3 regions of the Enterobacter cloacae subsp. cloacae ATCC 13047 genome follow, and region 1 is predicted to be linked to each of the others. Evidence: predicted binding sites of a transcription regulator. Region 1 holds the regulator's gene; each other region holds the start of a gene.
What was found. The regulator PhoB, encoded in region 1, activates phosphate uptake and scavenging genes when phosphate is short. The targets are predictions, from matches to a motif close to CTGTCATAAAACTGNCNNAT.
Positions count from the first base shown of each region.

Region 2: the regulator PhoB is predicted to act here: its motif matches at 3,729-3,748, upstream of kdgR (DNA-binding transcriptional regulator KdgR).
Region 3: the regulator PhoB is predicted to act here: its motif matches at 1,207-1,226, upstream of glpT (glycerol-3-phosphate transporter).

Region 1 covers NC_014121.1:1,186,164-1,191,192, reverse strand. Annotated here, with positions in the region: gene brnQ (branched-chain amino acid transporter carrier protein BrnQ) at 1-428, opposite strand, end outside; gene phoR (phosphate regulon sensor histidine kinase PhoR) at 837-2,132, opposite strand; gene phoB (phosphate response regulator transcription factor PhoB) at 2,154-2,843, opposite strand; gene sbcD (exonuclease subunit SbcD) at 3,031-4,236, shown strand; gene sbcC (exonuclease subunit SbcC) at 4,233-5,029, shown strand, end outside.
Region 2 covers NC_014121.1:1,492,786-1,497,814, reverse strand. Annotated here, with positions in the region: gene cspE (transcription antiterminator/RNA stability regulator CspE) at 1-176, opposite strand, end outside; partial or broken gene ECL_RS07265 (DUF2627 domain-containing protein) at 189-333, opposite strand; gene ECL_RS07260 (MBL fold metallo-hydrolase) at 859-1,848, opposite strand; gene ECL_RS07255 (YebO family protein) at 1,872-2,162, opposite strand; gene mgrB (PhoP/PhoQ regulatory lipoprotein MgrB) at 2,237-2,380, opposite strand; gene ECL_RS07245 (YobH family protein) at 2,540-2,779, shown strand; gene kdgR (DNA-binding transcriptional regulator KdgR) at 2,846-3,637, opposite strand; gene ECL_RS07235 (MFS transporter) at 3,816-5,029, shown strand, end outside.
Region 3 covers NC_014121.1:3,623,406-3,628,434, forward strand. Annotated here, with positions in the region: gene glpT (glycerol-3-phosphate transporter) at 1-1,094, opposite strand, end outside; gene glpA (anaerobic glycerol-3-phosphate dehydrogenase subunit A) at 1,351-2,979, shown strand; gene glpB (glycerol-3-phosphate dehydrogenase subunit GlpB) at 2,969-4,186, shown strand; gene glpC (anaerobic glycerol-3-phosphate dehydrogenase subunit GlpC) at 4,183-5,029, shown strand, end outside.

The DNA.
Region 1 (5,029 bases):
AGTTTGCCCGGATAGAGGGAGACCAGAATCACAATAGCGAAGTAAACCAGACTGTAGATAAACAGCGGCATCGCACCGTCACCGGTCAGTGGCGCAATCCCCACTTCGAAGGAGACTGTCGCGGTACGCGGGGTCGCAAACAGCGGGCCAACGGCCAGATAACACACCGTTGCCAGCAGAACGCCAGCCACTTTACCAATTGGGGTGCTGAGGCTATCAACGCCGCCGCCAACTTTCGCCAGCGCAACCACGGTCAACACCGGCAGGCCCACGGCAGTGATCAGGAAACCAAATGCTGCTGTCCAGACGTGTTCACCCGCCTGTAAGCCAACCATTGGGGGAAAAATGATGTTGCCTGCGCCAACGAACAGCGCAAATGTCATAAAGCCCAGCGCGATGATGTCACGCGATTTTAAGTGATGGGTCATAAAACCTTACTGCCTGTGGATGTGGTGTTGAATATATTGAGATTTTCGCCATCCCAATGGGACGATACAGCGGAAATTTTGCTCAATTTCAGCGGGATATGCTCCCGTCCTGGCGTGGAGAAGAATAGTTTTTCGATTTACCACGCAAATACAGTCGGTCTGACAGTATCTGGGGGGCAATTTAAACGCTTATAACGTTTAAAGGCAAGGAGGGATCGTAAAACCAGAACAATATGCCAGCATGAAAATACCAACCAGAATAATTCGCTAATATCATGAAAAAGCCATGGCTAATCATGCGAACAAAAAAGCACCAGCCGTATAAAATTCATTCGCGTTTCGCTTTACTGCAAAGCAAACGGGCCAGCAATAGCTGGCCCGTGGAAAGGTAAAATGACACACCCGCCGTCAGGCGATCTTTTTGGCAATTAATCGTTCCGGTATAACGAAACTGAAACGGGTTCCTTTGCCCAGCGTGCTTTGAATATCGAGGCGGCTTTCATGGTGATTCACCGCGTGCTTCACAATGGCCAGCCCCAGCCCACTTCCCCCCGTTTGCCGGGAACGGGCTTTATCTACCCGGTAAAACCGCTCGGTCAGACGTGGAAGATGCTCAGGCGCAATGCCCGGCCCGTTATCCTCGACGCTAAACTCGGCCCCCGTTGGTGTCTGCTGCCAGCGCACCATAATATCCGTTCCTTCTGGGGTATGATTAACCGCGTTATAGACCAGGTTAGAGATAGCACTCCGCAGTTCATCCTCGCTCCCGAGCACCTTCAGACTGTTATCGACGTCAAAGGTCAGATGATGTTTTTTATGGCTTAAGGTTTGCGCTTCGCGCTTCACTACCCGCAGCATCATCGGTACGTCGATAGTGTCATTTAAGGCAAGCGTCGGAGCCGCCTCAATCTTCGACAGCGTCAGCAGCTGTTTCACCAGCCCTTCCATACGGTGCGTCTGCTCGCGCATGGTATGCAGCGCCTTCTCACGCGGCGCACCTTCAAGCGTCTGCTCCTGCATCATCTCCAGATAGCCCTGCAGCACCGTCAGCGGCGTGCGCAGCTCGTGGCTCACGTTGGCGAAGAAGTTGCGTCGTGCCCCTTCCAGCTGGTGCATCTGGGTGACGTCACGCGCTACCATCAGCCATTGCCGATCGCTGTAGGGCATCACACGTATTTCAAGATGACGGCCATTGTTGAGCTTCAGATTGTGCGGACGCGTGAAATCACGTTTTTTCAGATACTGCGTGAACTCCGGATAACGCAGAAGGTTGAGGATGTTCTGGCCATTATCGTCCGGCCAGCGCAGGCCCAGCAGCTGTTGGGCGAGACCGTTACACCAGAAGATTGTCCCCTCTTCCGTGGTCAGAATCACCGCATCCGGCAGCGATTCCGCACCGCTGCGAAAGCGTTTAATCAGGCTTCCCAGCTCGCGACGGCGCTTTTTATTACGCATCTGCATCTGGTGCAGGCCGTAAAGCAGCGGCTCCCAGCTCCCGCTTCCTGGGGGAGGCGTCATACTTCTGTCAACCCACAACCACCAGGAGAGGCGCAGTAAGTTCCAGAAATGCCAGATCAGCAGCCCGGTCACAGACGCCAGCAGAAACCACGGCAGGTATCCAAGAAAGGCCCCCAAAATGAAGGCCGGAATACAACATAAGATCAGTTCAAAGACGAGCCTTTTCCATGACAGACGTTCCAGCACGCGTCACACTCCTGTCATTGTTCAGAAACGGGTAGAAAAACGATAACCCGTGCCGCGGACCGTCTGTACCATGCGATCGTGGCCGCTCAGTTCCAGCGCTTTACGCAGGCGGCGGATATGTACGTCAACCGTCCGGTCTTCGACATACACGTTAGTTCCCCAGACGTTATTCAGCAACTGTTCGCGGCTGTAAACACGCTCCGGGTGAGTCATAAAGAAATGCAGGAGTTTGAATTCGGTAGGCCCCATGTCGAGGGGATTTTCGCCCGTCATAACACGGTGCGAGGTGGGATCAAGGCTCAGGCCCTGCATCTCAATGACCTCTTCCACCGCCATCGGTGAAATACGGCGCATCACAGCTTTAATACGGGCAACCAGCTCTTTCGGTGAGAAGGGTTTGGTAATGTAATCATCCGCGCCGGTCTCAAGGCCGCGCACGCGATCTTCCTCTTCACCGCGCGCGGTAAGCATGACAACGGGGATATCGCGGGTCATCGCTTCACGCTTGAGGTGTTTGATAAACTGCAGTCCGGAGCCGCCAGGCAACATCCAGTCAAGCAGGATCAGATCGGGCCAGGGTTCATTCAGCTGGTTCACCGCGCTGTCATAATCTTCCGCTTCAACCGGCTGGAAGCCATTTTGTTCGAGCACGAAGCACACCATTTCACGAATTGGAGCTTCATCTTCTACGACCAGAATACGTCTCGCCATACTTTGCCCTGTCTTATCTTATTTAAGTTACAAGTTTGTAATGCGGCGTCATTATGCGTCAGATTTATGACAGATTTATGAAAAACAGTACCACGTAAAATGGCAAACTGTTGTTTTATTACAGCGGTTATTTTCCAGCTTCTGAAAGTTTATAATCCCCATTCCCTTTTTTTGCCACGGATTCGCTATGCGCATATTACACACCTCGGACTGGCATCTGGGTCAAAACTTTTACAGCAAAAGCCGGGCAGCGGAGCATGAAGCGTTCCTGAACTGGCTGCTGGACACGGCCCGATCGCACGAGGTGGACGCGATTATTGTTGCGGGTGACATTTTCGATACCGGTTCGCCGCCAAGCTATGCGCGTGAGCTCTACAACCGCTTCGTGGTAAATCTGCAACAAACCGGCTGTCATCTGGTGATTGTCGCCGGTAACCACGACTCCGTCGCAACGCTGAATGAATCCCGCGATATCCTGGCCTTCCTTAACACGACCGTGGTAGCCAGCGCCGGTCATGCTCCGCAGATCCTGAAAAAACGTGACGGTACACCGGGAGCGGTGCTGTGTCCGGTGCCCTTCCTGCGCCCACGCGATATCGTGCAAAGCCAGGCGGGGATGTCCGGCGGGGAAAAGCAGCAGCATCTGTTGCAGAGCATCACGGACTATTATCACCAGCAACATACGGATGCCTGCGCCCTGCGCGGCGAACAGGCCATTCCGGTGATTGCCACCGGGCATCTTACTACCGTCGGCGCCAGTAAAAGTGACGCGGTGCGTGACATCTATATTGGTACGCTGGACGCCTTCCCGGCGCAAAATTTCCCGCCAGCGGATTATATCGCGCTCGGGCATATTCACCGGGCGCAGGTCATCGGCGGCTGCGAGCACATTCGCTACTGCGGCTCGCCCATTGCGCTCAGTTTTGATGAGACCGGCAAAGCCAAATGTGTGCACCTGGTGAGTTTTAATGAGGGCAAACTCAGTGCCGTGGAGTCGCTGGAGGTCCCCGTCACCCAACCGCTGGCGGTGCTGAAGGGCGATCTGGCGGCGATTACCGCTCAGCTGGAGCAGTGGCGCGGTGTCGAGCAAAATCCGCCCATCTGGCTGGATATTGAAATCACGACCGACGGCTACCTGCATGATATGCAGCGTAAAATTCAGGCATTGACGGAAGATCTGCCCGTCGAGGTCTTACTGGTTCGCCGCAGCCGCGAACAGCGCGAGAAAATTCTGCTGGGTGCACAGCGTGAAACGCTCAGCGAACTGAGGGTGGAAGAGGTATTTGAACGCCGACTGTCGCAGGAAGAGATTGACGACACCACGCGCGCAAGGCTTAACGAGCTGTTCCTTCATACCCTGCACGCGCTCAGCGATGAGGAAGAAAACGCATGAAAATTCTGAGCCTGCGTCTGAAAAACCTCAACTCCCTTAAGGGCGAGTGGAAAATTGACTTTACCGCCGAGCCGTTTGCCAGCAACGGGCTGTTCGCCATTACCGGCGCGACCGGTGCCGGGAAAACGACCCTGCTCGACGCCATCTGTCTGGCCCTTTACCACGAAACACCGCGTCTGCAAAAAGTCTCCCAGGCACAAAACGACCTGATGACCCGCGATACCGCCGAGTGTCTGGCCGAGGTGGAGTTTGAGGTAAAAGGCATAGCGTATCGTGCGTTCTGGAGCCAGAACCGCGCGCGCAATCAACCAGACGGAAACCTGCAGGCACCGCGCGTCGAACTGGCGCGTTGTGAAGACGGTAAAATTCTGGCCGATAAAGTGACGGACAAACTGGAGCAAACCGCCGCGCTCACCGGGCTGGATTATAGCCGTTTTACCCGTTCAATGTTGCTCTCCCAGGGGCAGTTTGCCGCCTTCCTCAACGCTAAACCGGGCGATCGCGCCGAACTGCTGGAAGAGCTGACCGGCACCGAGATCTACGGTCAGATCTCAGCGATGGTGTTCGAGAAACATAAGGCCGCCCGTAACGCGCTTGAGATGTGCGAGGCGCAGGCCGCAGGCGTGGTGTTACTGAGCGAAGCGCAACAGCAGCAGTTACAGCAGAGTTTGCAGGCACTTACTGACGAAGAGAAAACCCTGCTGACTCAGCAGCAGAACCAACAGCGCGATTTTCAGTGGCTGACGCGCAACGACGAGCTAATTCGCGAGCAGCAGCGGGTCATGCTCCTGCA
Region 2 (5,029 bases), 310 kb from region 1:
TTCTGGCCGTCCTGAATTTCGAACTCAACGTTCTGGCCTTCAGCCAGAGTTTTGAAGCCGTTACCCTGGATTGCAGAGAAGTGTACGAACACGTCTTTGCTGCCGTCAGCAGGAGTAATGAAACCAAAACCTTTAGACTCGTTGAACCACTTAACTTGACCTTTAATCTTTGCCATTTGCAAAATTCCTTAGAGTGTTTTCTTAGCCCGCAGGCATTGACTGAGATAAAACTGAGACATTACTGCTTGAGGCACTAATATAAGGTTCGGCAGAGAAGCGGTATTCAACGACAACGTGTTTACTCAGGACTTCTTTACTGAAAATGCCACACATAAACAGAACTGTACCTCGTTTGACCCAAAACGTGTTATCACACACTATGTTTAATATGGCAAGCCATTTTTAAACATGTCTCGATCCGCCGCACAAATTCGAACACAGCCTGTAAGGATTTGCACATTTATGCTTACCGCGTACAAACCAGTCCTCGTCCTTATACAGACTCAACGTTGCTTTCACACCCGCTGTAATCAAAGACTTTTTTAACATAGCTCAATCATTACAATGCGTCCAGCAACCCACGAAAGAAAGCCGGAAACAGTGATTGATTTAGAACATTTTGTGAAAAGTTATGCTCAAATCATTGTAACGCAACTGTATTGTTACAAAGAAAATACACAGCTAATAAGCCCGGCCAAACTGTGTTAAAAATCACCAGATAATAAAAATGTTATGCACCAAAATAATGAAATTTTTATGACTCTGCCTCAAAAGAAGGCAAGCAAAACGTTTCGATAAAAATAAAACATTAGATAGTGGCTTTAATAGCAGAATATATGCAACAAATCATCGCTTCGCTTACAAGGATAAATATTCACCAATTTTCAGTATCCTGAAGGAATTATTAACCGGTGCTAAATTAACAAGCGCGTCAGTTAACTCTCTGACTGGTTCATCAAGTGATTCATCCGCCAGTTCAAACACGCCCCAGTGAATGGGAAAAGCTAAGGGACTTCCCAGCTGCTGCCACAATGCGACGGCAGATTGCGGATCCATATGGTGTACCGCCATGAACCATCTTGGTGCATAGGCGCCAATGGGCAACGCGGCGGCGTCGATTTTGCCCAATCGTTCCGGGATCAAAAGCAGCTCCGGAGAGTAGCCCGTATCGCCGCTAAACCAGAAACGGCGGTGTCGCCCCTCAAAGACCCAGCCACACCACAGAGAGCGATTGCGGTTCCAGAATGTTCGCATGCTCCAGTGCTGTGCCGGAACGGCGGTCAGGGTTATCCCCTGCCAGGTGATACTCTGCCACCAGTCGAGTTCAACGATGCGCCTTGCTCCCCGGCGGCGAAACCACTGTGCAAGTCCTAACGGCACGAAGAAACTGACGTCGGGAAAGCGCTTCAGGATACGGCGAATGGTCGCGTCATCAAGGTGATCGTAATGATTGTGAGAGATAACCACTGCATCAAGCTGCGTGAGTTGTTCCACAGAGAGAGCGGGAGGCGTTCTGCGCAGGGGGCCCAGGAACGGTACGGGAGAGGCGCGTCGGGAAAACACCGGGTCGGTGAGAAGAGTATTGCCGTCCATTTGCAGCAGCATACTCGCATGCCCCAGCCACCATACCCCATCTTCATGAGGTTGATTAAGCGACACAGGCTGCCACCACTGGCGGATAAAGTCGTCATAACCGAGCGCAGGAGGTTTGGGCAAACCGGCTTCTTTACGCGCTTTACGCCAGCGCTCAAGGTCGCCGGGCTGATGCCCAACGGGACAGGTATTCTGAAAACCGTTCGGCGTGTGATGCTTCAGGGAGGCGTCATACCAGGGATTTTTCCAGACCACAACCACCTCCCAGGTCAGAAAGATTAACGCTCTGCCACCAGACGGATGAAGTCGTCTTTGTCGTCGCTCTCTTCCGCAGCAGCTTCTTTCGCCGTTTCTTTCTCTTCCGGTTCGTTAGCCTCACACAGACGGCGTAACAGCGCATTCTGACGCTTTTGCTGATCGAGCAGCGCTTCCAGCAGTTCGATCTGCTCGTTCGTCCGGGAGCTCGCACGGTTCACGAAAAACCAGATGACAAGTCCCACCAGCAAAACAACGACAGAAACCAACAGGGATGCCATATTCAGCAGCCCTGAACTCAGTAACTCACCCATTTCACCACCTCAATAAAAACACGCATTTTACCACTGGCGCGAAGGAAGGAAATCACCTTAAGAAAAAATGCCTGTTACCACGGAATAAACTTATTGATTGCGCAAACGCCGCTAAAAAACTGTACATCCTGATCGCACATCACATTGATCGTCTGCGTCCACAACACCACGCATGCAATCAGCACGATAACCAGAATTACCCAGCGTATTTTTTTCACTCCACACTCCGTCTTAACACCTGTTGCATACAGGTTATCACGGTTATCTTAAACAAGGACTAACTGTAACGCCTGTAAGCCCTTTTCAGAATTATGCACTTGTTTCATAGAGTAAACCGTTTAGTCTTGAGGCATGACAACAAAGATAAAGAGGCAATGATGCATTTAATCATTCGAACAATTATTGCACTGGCCGTAGTATGGATTGGCCTTTTATTAACCGGATATGGCGTGCTTGTGGGGAGCACCGAAAACGCAGCTGGATTAGGTATCCAGTGTAAATACCTGACTGCCCAGGGAATGAGCACCGCCCAGTACCTGCATTCTGATAGCGGGATCATCGGTTTAACCAACTGCCCGGTCCTGCGTAAAACTTCTGTCGTCATTGATAACGGTTAATTACCCTTTTTTACGACCGATAAAAAAACGCCGCAATGTCTGCGGCGTTTTTTATGCTGAGAGGGGTTAAAACGGATACGCGTTATAGCCCATCTGCTCAGAAATCTTACGCGCGGCGGTATGAAGAATAGCAACATACTCATGCAGACGCTCTTCTGAGAAGCGCAGCGTCGGGAAGGAGATACTCAAGCCCGCAATCACCACACCAAAGCGGTCAAATACCGGCACACCAATGCAGCGCAGCCCTTCTTCCTGCTCTTCGTTATCTTCGCCATAACCCTGCTCACGTACCTTATCAAGCACCGTCAGCAGTTCGTCCGTACTGGTGATGGTACGCTGGGTACTGCGTTTGTACTCCACCCCATCCAGAATCTGCTTCACTTCTTCACGGTCACGCCAGGCCAGCAGAACTTTGCCGATAGCCGTGCTGTATAACGGATTGCGACGCCCGATGCGAGAGTACATGCGCAGGTTATACATTGAGTCAATTTTATGGATGTAAACAATGCTGTCTTCATCCAGAGCACCCAGGTGAATGGTTTCTTTGGTCAGACGAGAGAGCTCACGCATCTGGATATCTGCACTACGCACCAGGTCAACGTTTTGCAGCGCACGGGCACCTAATTCGAACAGTTTCAGCGTCAGAGAATATTTTTCAGACTCGCCTTCCTGCGCGACATACCCCAGTGACTTCATGGTTTGCAAAAAGCGATAAACGGTGCTTTTCGACATCATCACACGCTGCGACAATTCTGTAATACCAATTTCACGCTCTTCTCCGAGCGCCTGCAGGATGCCAAACACCTTCAGCACGGAAGAAACAGAATCGGGTTGTTTATCCAAATCTGCAATTGCCATTCATCACCTCATAGAGAGTGTTTTATAAAAATCAGAACCGGTTTTTATTATAAATTCCCGTCATGCCTGCTGCAATCAATCCGCGTTTACTTCGTTACAAATCTGCGACATAAAGCGGTTGTAACAGTGCTAAAATAGTTACCCTGAGAATAATTTCACACTGAGCTATTCATCCCACATGGAAAAAAAACTGTCCGATGGTCTGCCTTTACCCCAGCGGTATGGCGCTATCGCTACGATTATCATCGGTATTTCAATGGCCGTGCTCGACGGCGCGATTGCCAATGTTGCCCTGCCCACCATTGCCAGCGATCTGCATGCCTCACCCGCCAGCTCAATCTGGATTGTTAACGCTTATCAGATAGCGATCGTGATCTCACTGCTCTCGTTCTCGTTTCTGGGTGATATGTTCGGCTACCGGCGGGTGTATCAGTGCGGTCTGGCTGTGTTTACCTTAACCTCACTGTTCTGCGCCCTCTCTGATTCGCTGCATATGCTGACGCTGGCCCGCATTGCGCAGGGTTTTGGCGGCGCGGCGTTGATGAGCGTTAATACCGCGTTGATTCGCTTAATTTATCCTCAGCGCCATTTAGGGCGCGGAATGGGAATAAACTCCTTTATTGTGGCGGTATCCTCGGCCGCCGGGCCCACCATTGCGGCGGCTATACTGTCTGTCGCCTCATGGCAATGGTTGTTCGCCATCAATGTGCCGCTGGGTATGGTGGCCATTTTCTTTGCCCTGCGCTATCTGCCGGGGAACGGCCCCAAAAGCACCATGCCTCGTTTTGATATCGCCAGTGCGGTGATGAATGCGCTGACCTTTGGCCTGTTGATTACGGCCCTGAGCGGCTTTGCGCAGGGTCAATCACTCCTGCTGACCGTCGCAGAGGTTGCTGCTCTGCTGATCATTGGCTACTTCTTTGTTCGCCGCCAGCTCGCTTTACCTGTGCCGTTACTGCCGGTGGATCTGCTGCGTATTCCGCTTTTTTCGCTCTCAATATGCACCTCCATCTGTTCGTTCTGCGCCCAGATGCTCGCCCTCGTCTCTCTGCCCTTTTTCCTGCAGAGCGTAATAGGACGTTCGGAAGTGGAGACTGGACTGCTGCTGACCCCATGGCCGCTGGCAACGATGGTGATGGCACCGCTGGCAGGTTATCTCATAGAGCGCGTGCATGCCGGATTACTGGGCGCGCTGGGGCTGGCAGTCATGGCGGCGGGTCTGTTTGCGCTGGCGCTGCTTCCCTCGCAACCTACGGATCTGGATATTATCTGGCGTATGATCCTCTGCGGTGCCGGTTTTGGCCTGTTCCAGTCGCCGAACAACCACACCATTATCACCTCCGCACCGCGCCACCGAAGTGGAGGAGCCAGTGGCATGTTGGGTACCGCGCG
Region 3 (5,029 bases), 2.4 Mb from region 1:
ACAGGACCATAAATCAGGAAGCCGATGACGATCATACAGGTCATATCCACGCCCGGGTTGCCCGGCGGGTTGAGCCAGTAGACGACGGTGGCAATGGTCACGAGCGTCATAAAGAAGACGCCCGTTGCGCCACGGTTGCCCTTAAATACTTTGTCCGACATCCAGCCGCAAATCAGCGTCCCCGGGATCCCCGCGTATTCGTACAGGAAGTAGGCCCAGGAGGATTTATCCAGCGCGAAATGCTTCACCTCTTTCAGGTAGGTCGGTGACCAGTCGAGGATGCCGTAACGCAGCAGGTAAACAAACACGTTCGCAACCGCGATGTACCACAGCAGTTTGTTCGGCAACACGTACTTCATGAAGATCTGCTTTGCCGTCAGCTCTTCTTCGTGCTTCTCGCTGTAATCATCTGGATAGTCGTTTTTGTACTCCTCAATCGGCGGCAGGCCGCAGGACTGCGGTGTATCGCGCATCAGCGCAAAGGCGATAATCGCCACCAGAATGGCGCCAAAGGCAGGCATATAGAGCGCAGCGTGCCAGTCGTTGAACCAGGCCATCCCCAGCAGGAACAGCAGAGGCGGAATGCCGCCACCCACGTTATGCGCGCAGTTCCACACCGACACGATGCCGCCACGCTCCTTTTGCGACCACCAGTGCACCATGGTACGCCCGCATGGCGGCCATCCCATCCCCTGGAACCAGCCGCACAGGAACAACAGCACAAACATAATGGCGATGCTGGACGTTGCCCATGGCACAAAGCCCATAAACAGCATCACCGCCGCCGCCAGGATCAGACCGGCTGGCAGGAACACGCGCGGATTCGAGCGATCCGACACCGATCCCATGATGAATTTCGAAAAGCCGTAGGCGATGGAGATCCCCGACAGCGCGAACCCGAGATCGCCACGCGAAAAGCCCTGCTCAACCAGATAAGGCATGGCGAGGGCAAAGTTTTTACGCACAAGGTAATACGCCGCATACCCGAAGAAGATCCCCAGGAAGATTTGCCAGCGCAGGCGGCGGTAAAGCGGATCTATTTCTGCCTCAGGCAGACGCGCCCGGTGCGGCGCAGGTTTAAAGATACTGAGCATGACAGCCTCCGTGGCCATGTATTGAATTTACAGGGGTTTAACTGCCCCAAACTCCAGCAAGGCGGGGATGTTAAGAAATCACGGTGATTGTTACTGTGAATCAACGCACAAATTGTTACAGAAATATGACAACATGCGCAAAAAAAGCGCATGGAATCACGTTTAACTTTCGAATTTCGCTCGTTTGTGTTCGAAATCAAACAAACCACAGTTTTCATGTGGCTAAATGATAAAAAACGAACACAGAGGGATGACAATGACAATTCACGATCCACGCTACAGCGATGTGATTATCATTGGCGGGGGCGCGACCGGCGCTGGCATCGCACGCGACTGTGCGCTCAGAGGGCTGAGCGTCACGCTCCTGGAGCGCCATGATATTGCGACCGGCGCTACCGGACGCAATCATGGCCTGCTGCACAGCGGCGCCCGCTACGCCGTTACCGACGGCGAATCGGCACGCGAATGTATCGCCGAAAATCAGATCCTGCGACGTATCGCCCGCCACTGTATTGAACCGACCGACGGCCTGTTTATTACGCTTCCCGAAGACGATCTCGCCTTTCAGTCAACTTTCATTACCGCCTGCCAGGCCGCGGGAATTCAGGCGCAAGCCATTGACCCAGCCCTTGCACGCCGCATCGAACCTTCGGTTAATCCGGCACTGACGGGTGCAGTAAAAGTCCCGGACGGCACCGTAGATCCGTTTCGTCTGACGGCGGCCAACATGCTGGACGCCCGCGAGCACAGCGCGCGGATCCTGACCGGCCATCAGGTCACCGGGCTTATCCGTGAGGGGCATCGCATCGTGGGCGTGCGGGTCCTGGATACGCAGTACAACGAACACAGCGAGCTGTATGCCGCTGTGGTGGTCAACGCGGCGGGGATCTGGGGGCAACGCATCGCAGAATACGCCGATTTATCTGTGCGCATGTTCCCGGCCAAAGGCTCGCTGCTGATCCTTGACCACCGCATTAATAACCATGTCATCAACCGCTGCCGTAAACCGTCTGACGCAGACATCCTTGTCCCCGGCGATACCATTTCGTTAATCGGGACCACCTCCACCCACGTTGACTACAGCGAGATTGACTACAATCGGGTCACCGCAGAAGAGGTCGACATCCTGCTGCGCGAAGGAGAAAAACTGGCGCCGGTGATGGCCCAGACCCGCATCCTGCGCGCCTACGCGGGTGTGCGTCCGCTTGTCGCCAGCGATAACGACCCGAGCGGACGCAATGTCAGCCGTGGCATTGTGCTGCTTGACCATGCCGCGCGCGACGGGCTGGACGGCTTCATCACCATCACCGGCGGTAAATTGATGACCTACCGCCTGATGGCCGAATGGGCGACGGATGCTGTCTGCCGCAAACTGGGCAATAGCGAACCGTGCGTGACCGCAGAACAGCCCCTGCCCGGCTCGCGCCAGTCCACCGAGAAAACGCTGCAAAAAATTATCTCCCTGCCTGCCCCGCTGCGTGGTTCGGCTGTCTATCGCCATGGCGACAGAACACCGGTCTGGCTGGGTGAAGGACGGCTGAGCCGCAGTCTGGTATGCGAGTGCGAGGCCGTTACCGCCGGGGAAGTGCAATACGCGGTGGAGAATCTGACGGTGAATAGCCTGCTCGATCTCCGCCGCCGCACCCGTGTCGGGATGGGCACCTGTCAGGGGGAGCTGTGTGCCTGCCGTGCCGCCGGGCTGCTGCAGCGTTTTCATACCACCACCGCCACCCAGTCGCTCGATCAGCTCAGCGATTTTCTGAACGAGCGCTGGAAAGGCATTCAGCCTGTCGCCTGGGGCGATGCCCTGCGTGAAAGCGAATTTACCCGCTGGGTGTACCAGGGGCTTTGCGGTCTTGAGAAGGAGCAACGCGATGAAATTTGATACGGTGATCGTCGGCGGCGGGCTGGCGGGTCTGCTCTGTGGCATCAAACTCACGAAGCAGGGACTGCGCTGCGCCATTATCACCCGGGGCCAGAGCGCCCTGCACTTCTCGTCGGGCTCGCTGGATCTGGTGGACGAAACGTACCGCGAAAAACTGCCGGCAGAGCATCCTTATCACCTGACTGGCGCGCAGCACATTGACCGCTTTGCCCTGGAAACCGAAGCGCTGCTGGCTGATTGCGGCGCACGTATGCAGGGGAGCGCCAGGCAAAATCACGCGCGCGTCACGCCGCTTGGCACCCTGCGTTCCGCCTGGCTCAGCCCGGAGGAGGTGCCCGTTGCTCCGTTCAAGGCCACGCGCGTGCGGGTGGTGGGCATTAGCGGTTTTCTGGATTTTCAGCCCCATCTGGCAGCGGCCTCGCTCAGTCGCCAGGGGGTCAACGCTGAAACGGCAGAGATTGACCTTCCTGAGCTGGATGTCCTGCGCGACAACCCCAGCGAGTTCCGCGCGGTGAATATTGCCCGTTTGCTCGATAACGAAGAGAAATGGCCGCTGCTGTATGAGGCGCTCAAACCGCTTGCAAAAGGATGCGATGCGCTGTTTATGCCCGCCTGCTTTGGCTTACAGGACAACCGGCTGTGGCGCTGGCTGTCCGACCGCCTGCCCTGCTCGCTCGGCCTGCTGCCAACGCTTCCTCCGTCCGTACCCGGTATTCGCCTGCATACCCAGCTTCAGCGCCAGTTTGTGGCCCAGGGAGGCGTGTGGATGGCGGGTGATGAAGTGAAAAAAATCACCCTGACTGACGGCTCGGTGAGCGAAATCTGGACCCGCAACCACGACGATATTCCGCTTCGTACGCGTTACGCGGTGCTGGCAAGCGGCAGTTTCTTCAGCAACGGTCTGCTGAGCAGTCGGGACGGCATTCGCGAGGCGATTATGGGGCTGGACGTCCGCCAGAGCGCCTCTCGCGCGGACTGGTATCAGAGCGATTTCTTTGCCCCACAGCCGTGGCAGCAGTTCGGCGTAATCGTGGATAACCAGCTGCATCCGCAACTTTCAGGAAAGTCAGTACCGAATCTCTACGCCATCGGCTCGCTTTTGGGCGGATACGATCCTATCGCCCAGGGCTGCGGCGGCGGCGTCTGCGCCATAACGGCGCTCTATGTGGCAGAGCAGATTTGCCAGCGCACGGAGGCTGAACAATGAACGATACCCGCTTTGAAAGCTGCATCAAATGCACGGTCTGCACCACCGTCTGCCCGGTCAGCGGCGTTAACCCGCGCTATCCCGGTCCGAAACAGGCCGGGCCGGACGGCGAGCGCCTTCGTCTGAAGGACGGCGCGCTGTACGATGACGCGCTGAAATACTGCATCAACTGCAAACGTTGTGAAGTCGCCTGTCCGTCGGATGTGAAAATCGGCGACATTATTCAGCGCGCCCGGGCACGCTATAGCACGCAAAAACCGTCGCTGCGCGATGCCATTCTTAGCCATACCGATCTGATGGGCAGCGTCTCCACGCCGTTTGCCCCGCTGGTGAACGCCGCGACCTCGCTGAAACCGGTGCGCCAGCTGCTGGATGCCACGCTTAAGATCGACCATCACCGTAGTTTGCCCAAATATTCCCACGGCACCTTCCGCCGCTGGTACAAATCCGTAGCGGCAGACCAGGCGCGGTATGCCGACCAGGTCGCGTTCTTCCATGGCTGCTACGTGAACTACAACCATCCGCAACTGGGTAAAGATCTGCTGAAAGTGCTGAACGCCATGGGTACAGGCGTGCAGTTACTGAACAAGGAGAAATGCTGCGGCGTGCCGCTGATCGCCAACGGGTTTACCGATAAAGCACGCAAACAGGCCAGAAGCAACGTCTCGTCGCTGCACGAGGCCATCGTCGATAAAGGCATTCCGGTGCTGGCCACCTCCTCGACCTGTACCTTCACGCTGCGCGATGAGTATCCGCACCTGCTGGACGTGGACAATACCGGCCTGCGCGAACATATCGAGCTGGCAACCCGTTTCCTGTGGCGCAAGCTGGACAGCGGGCAGA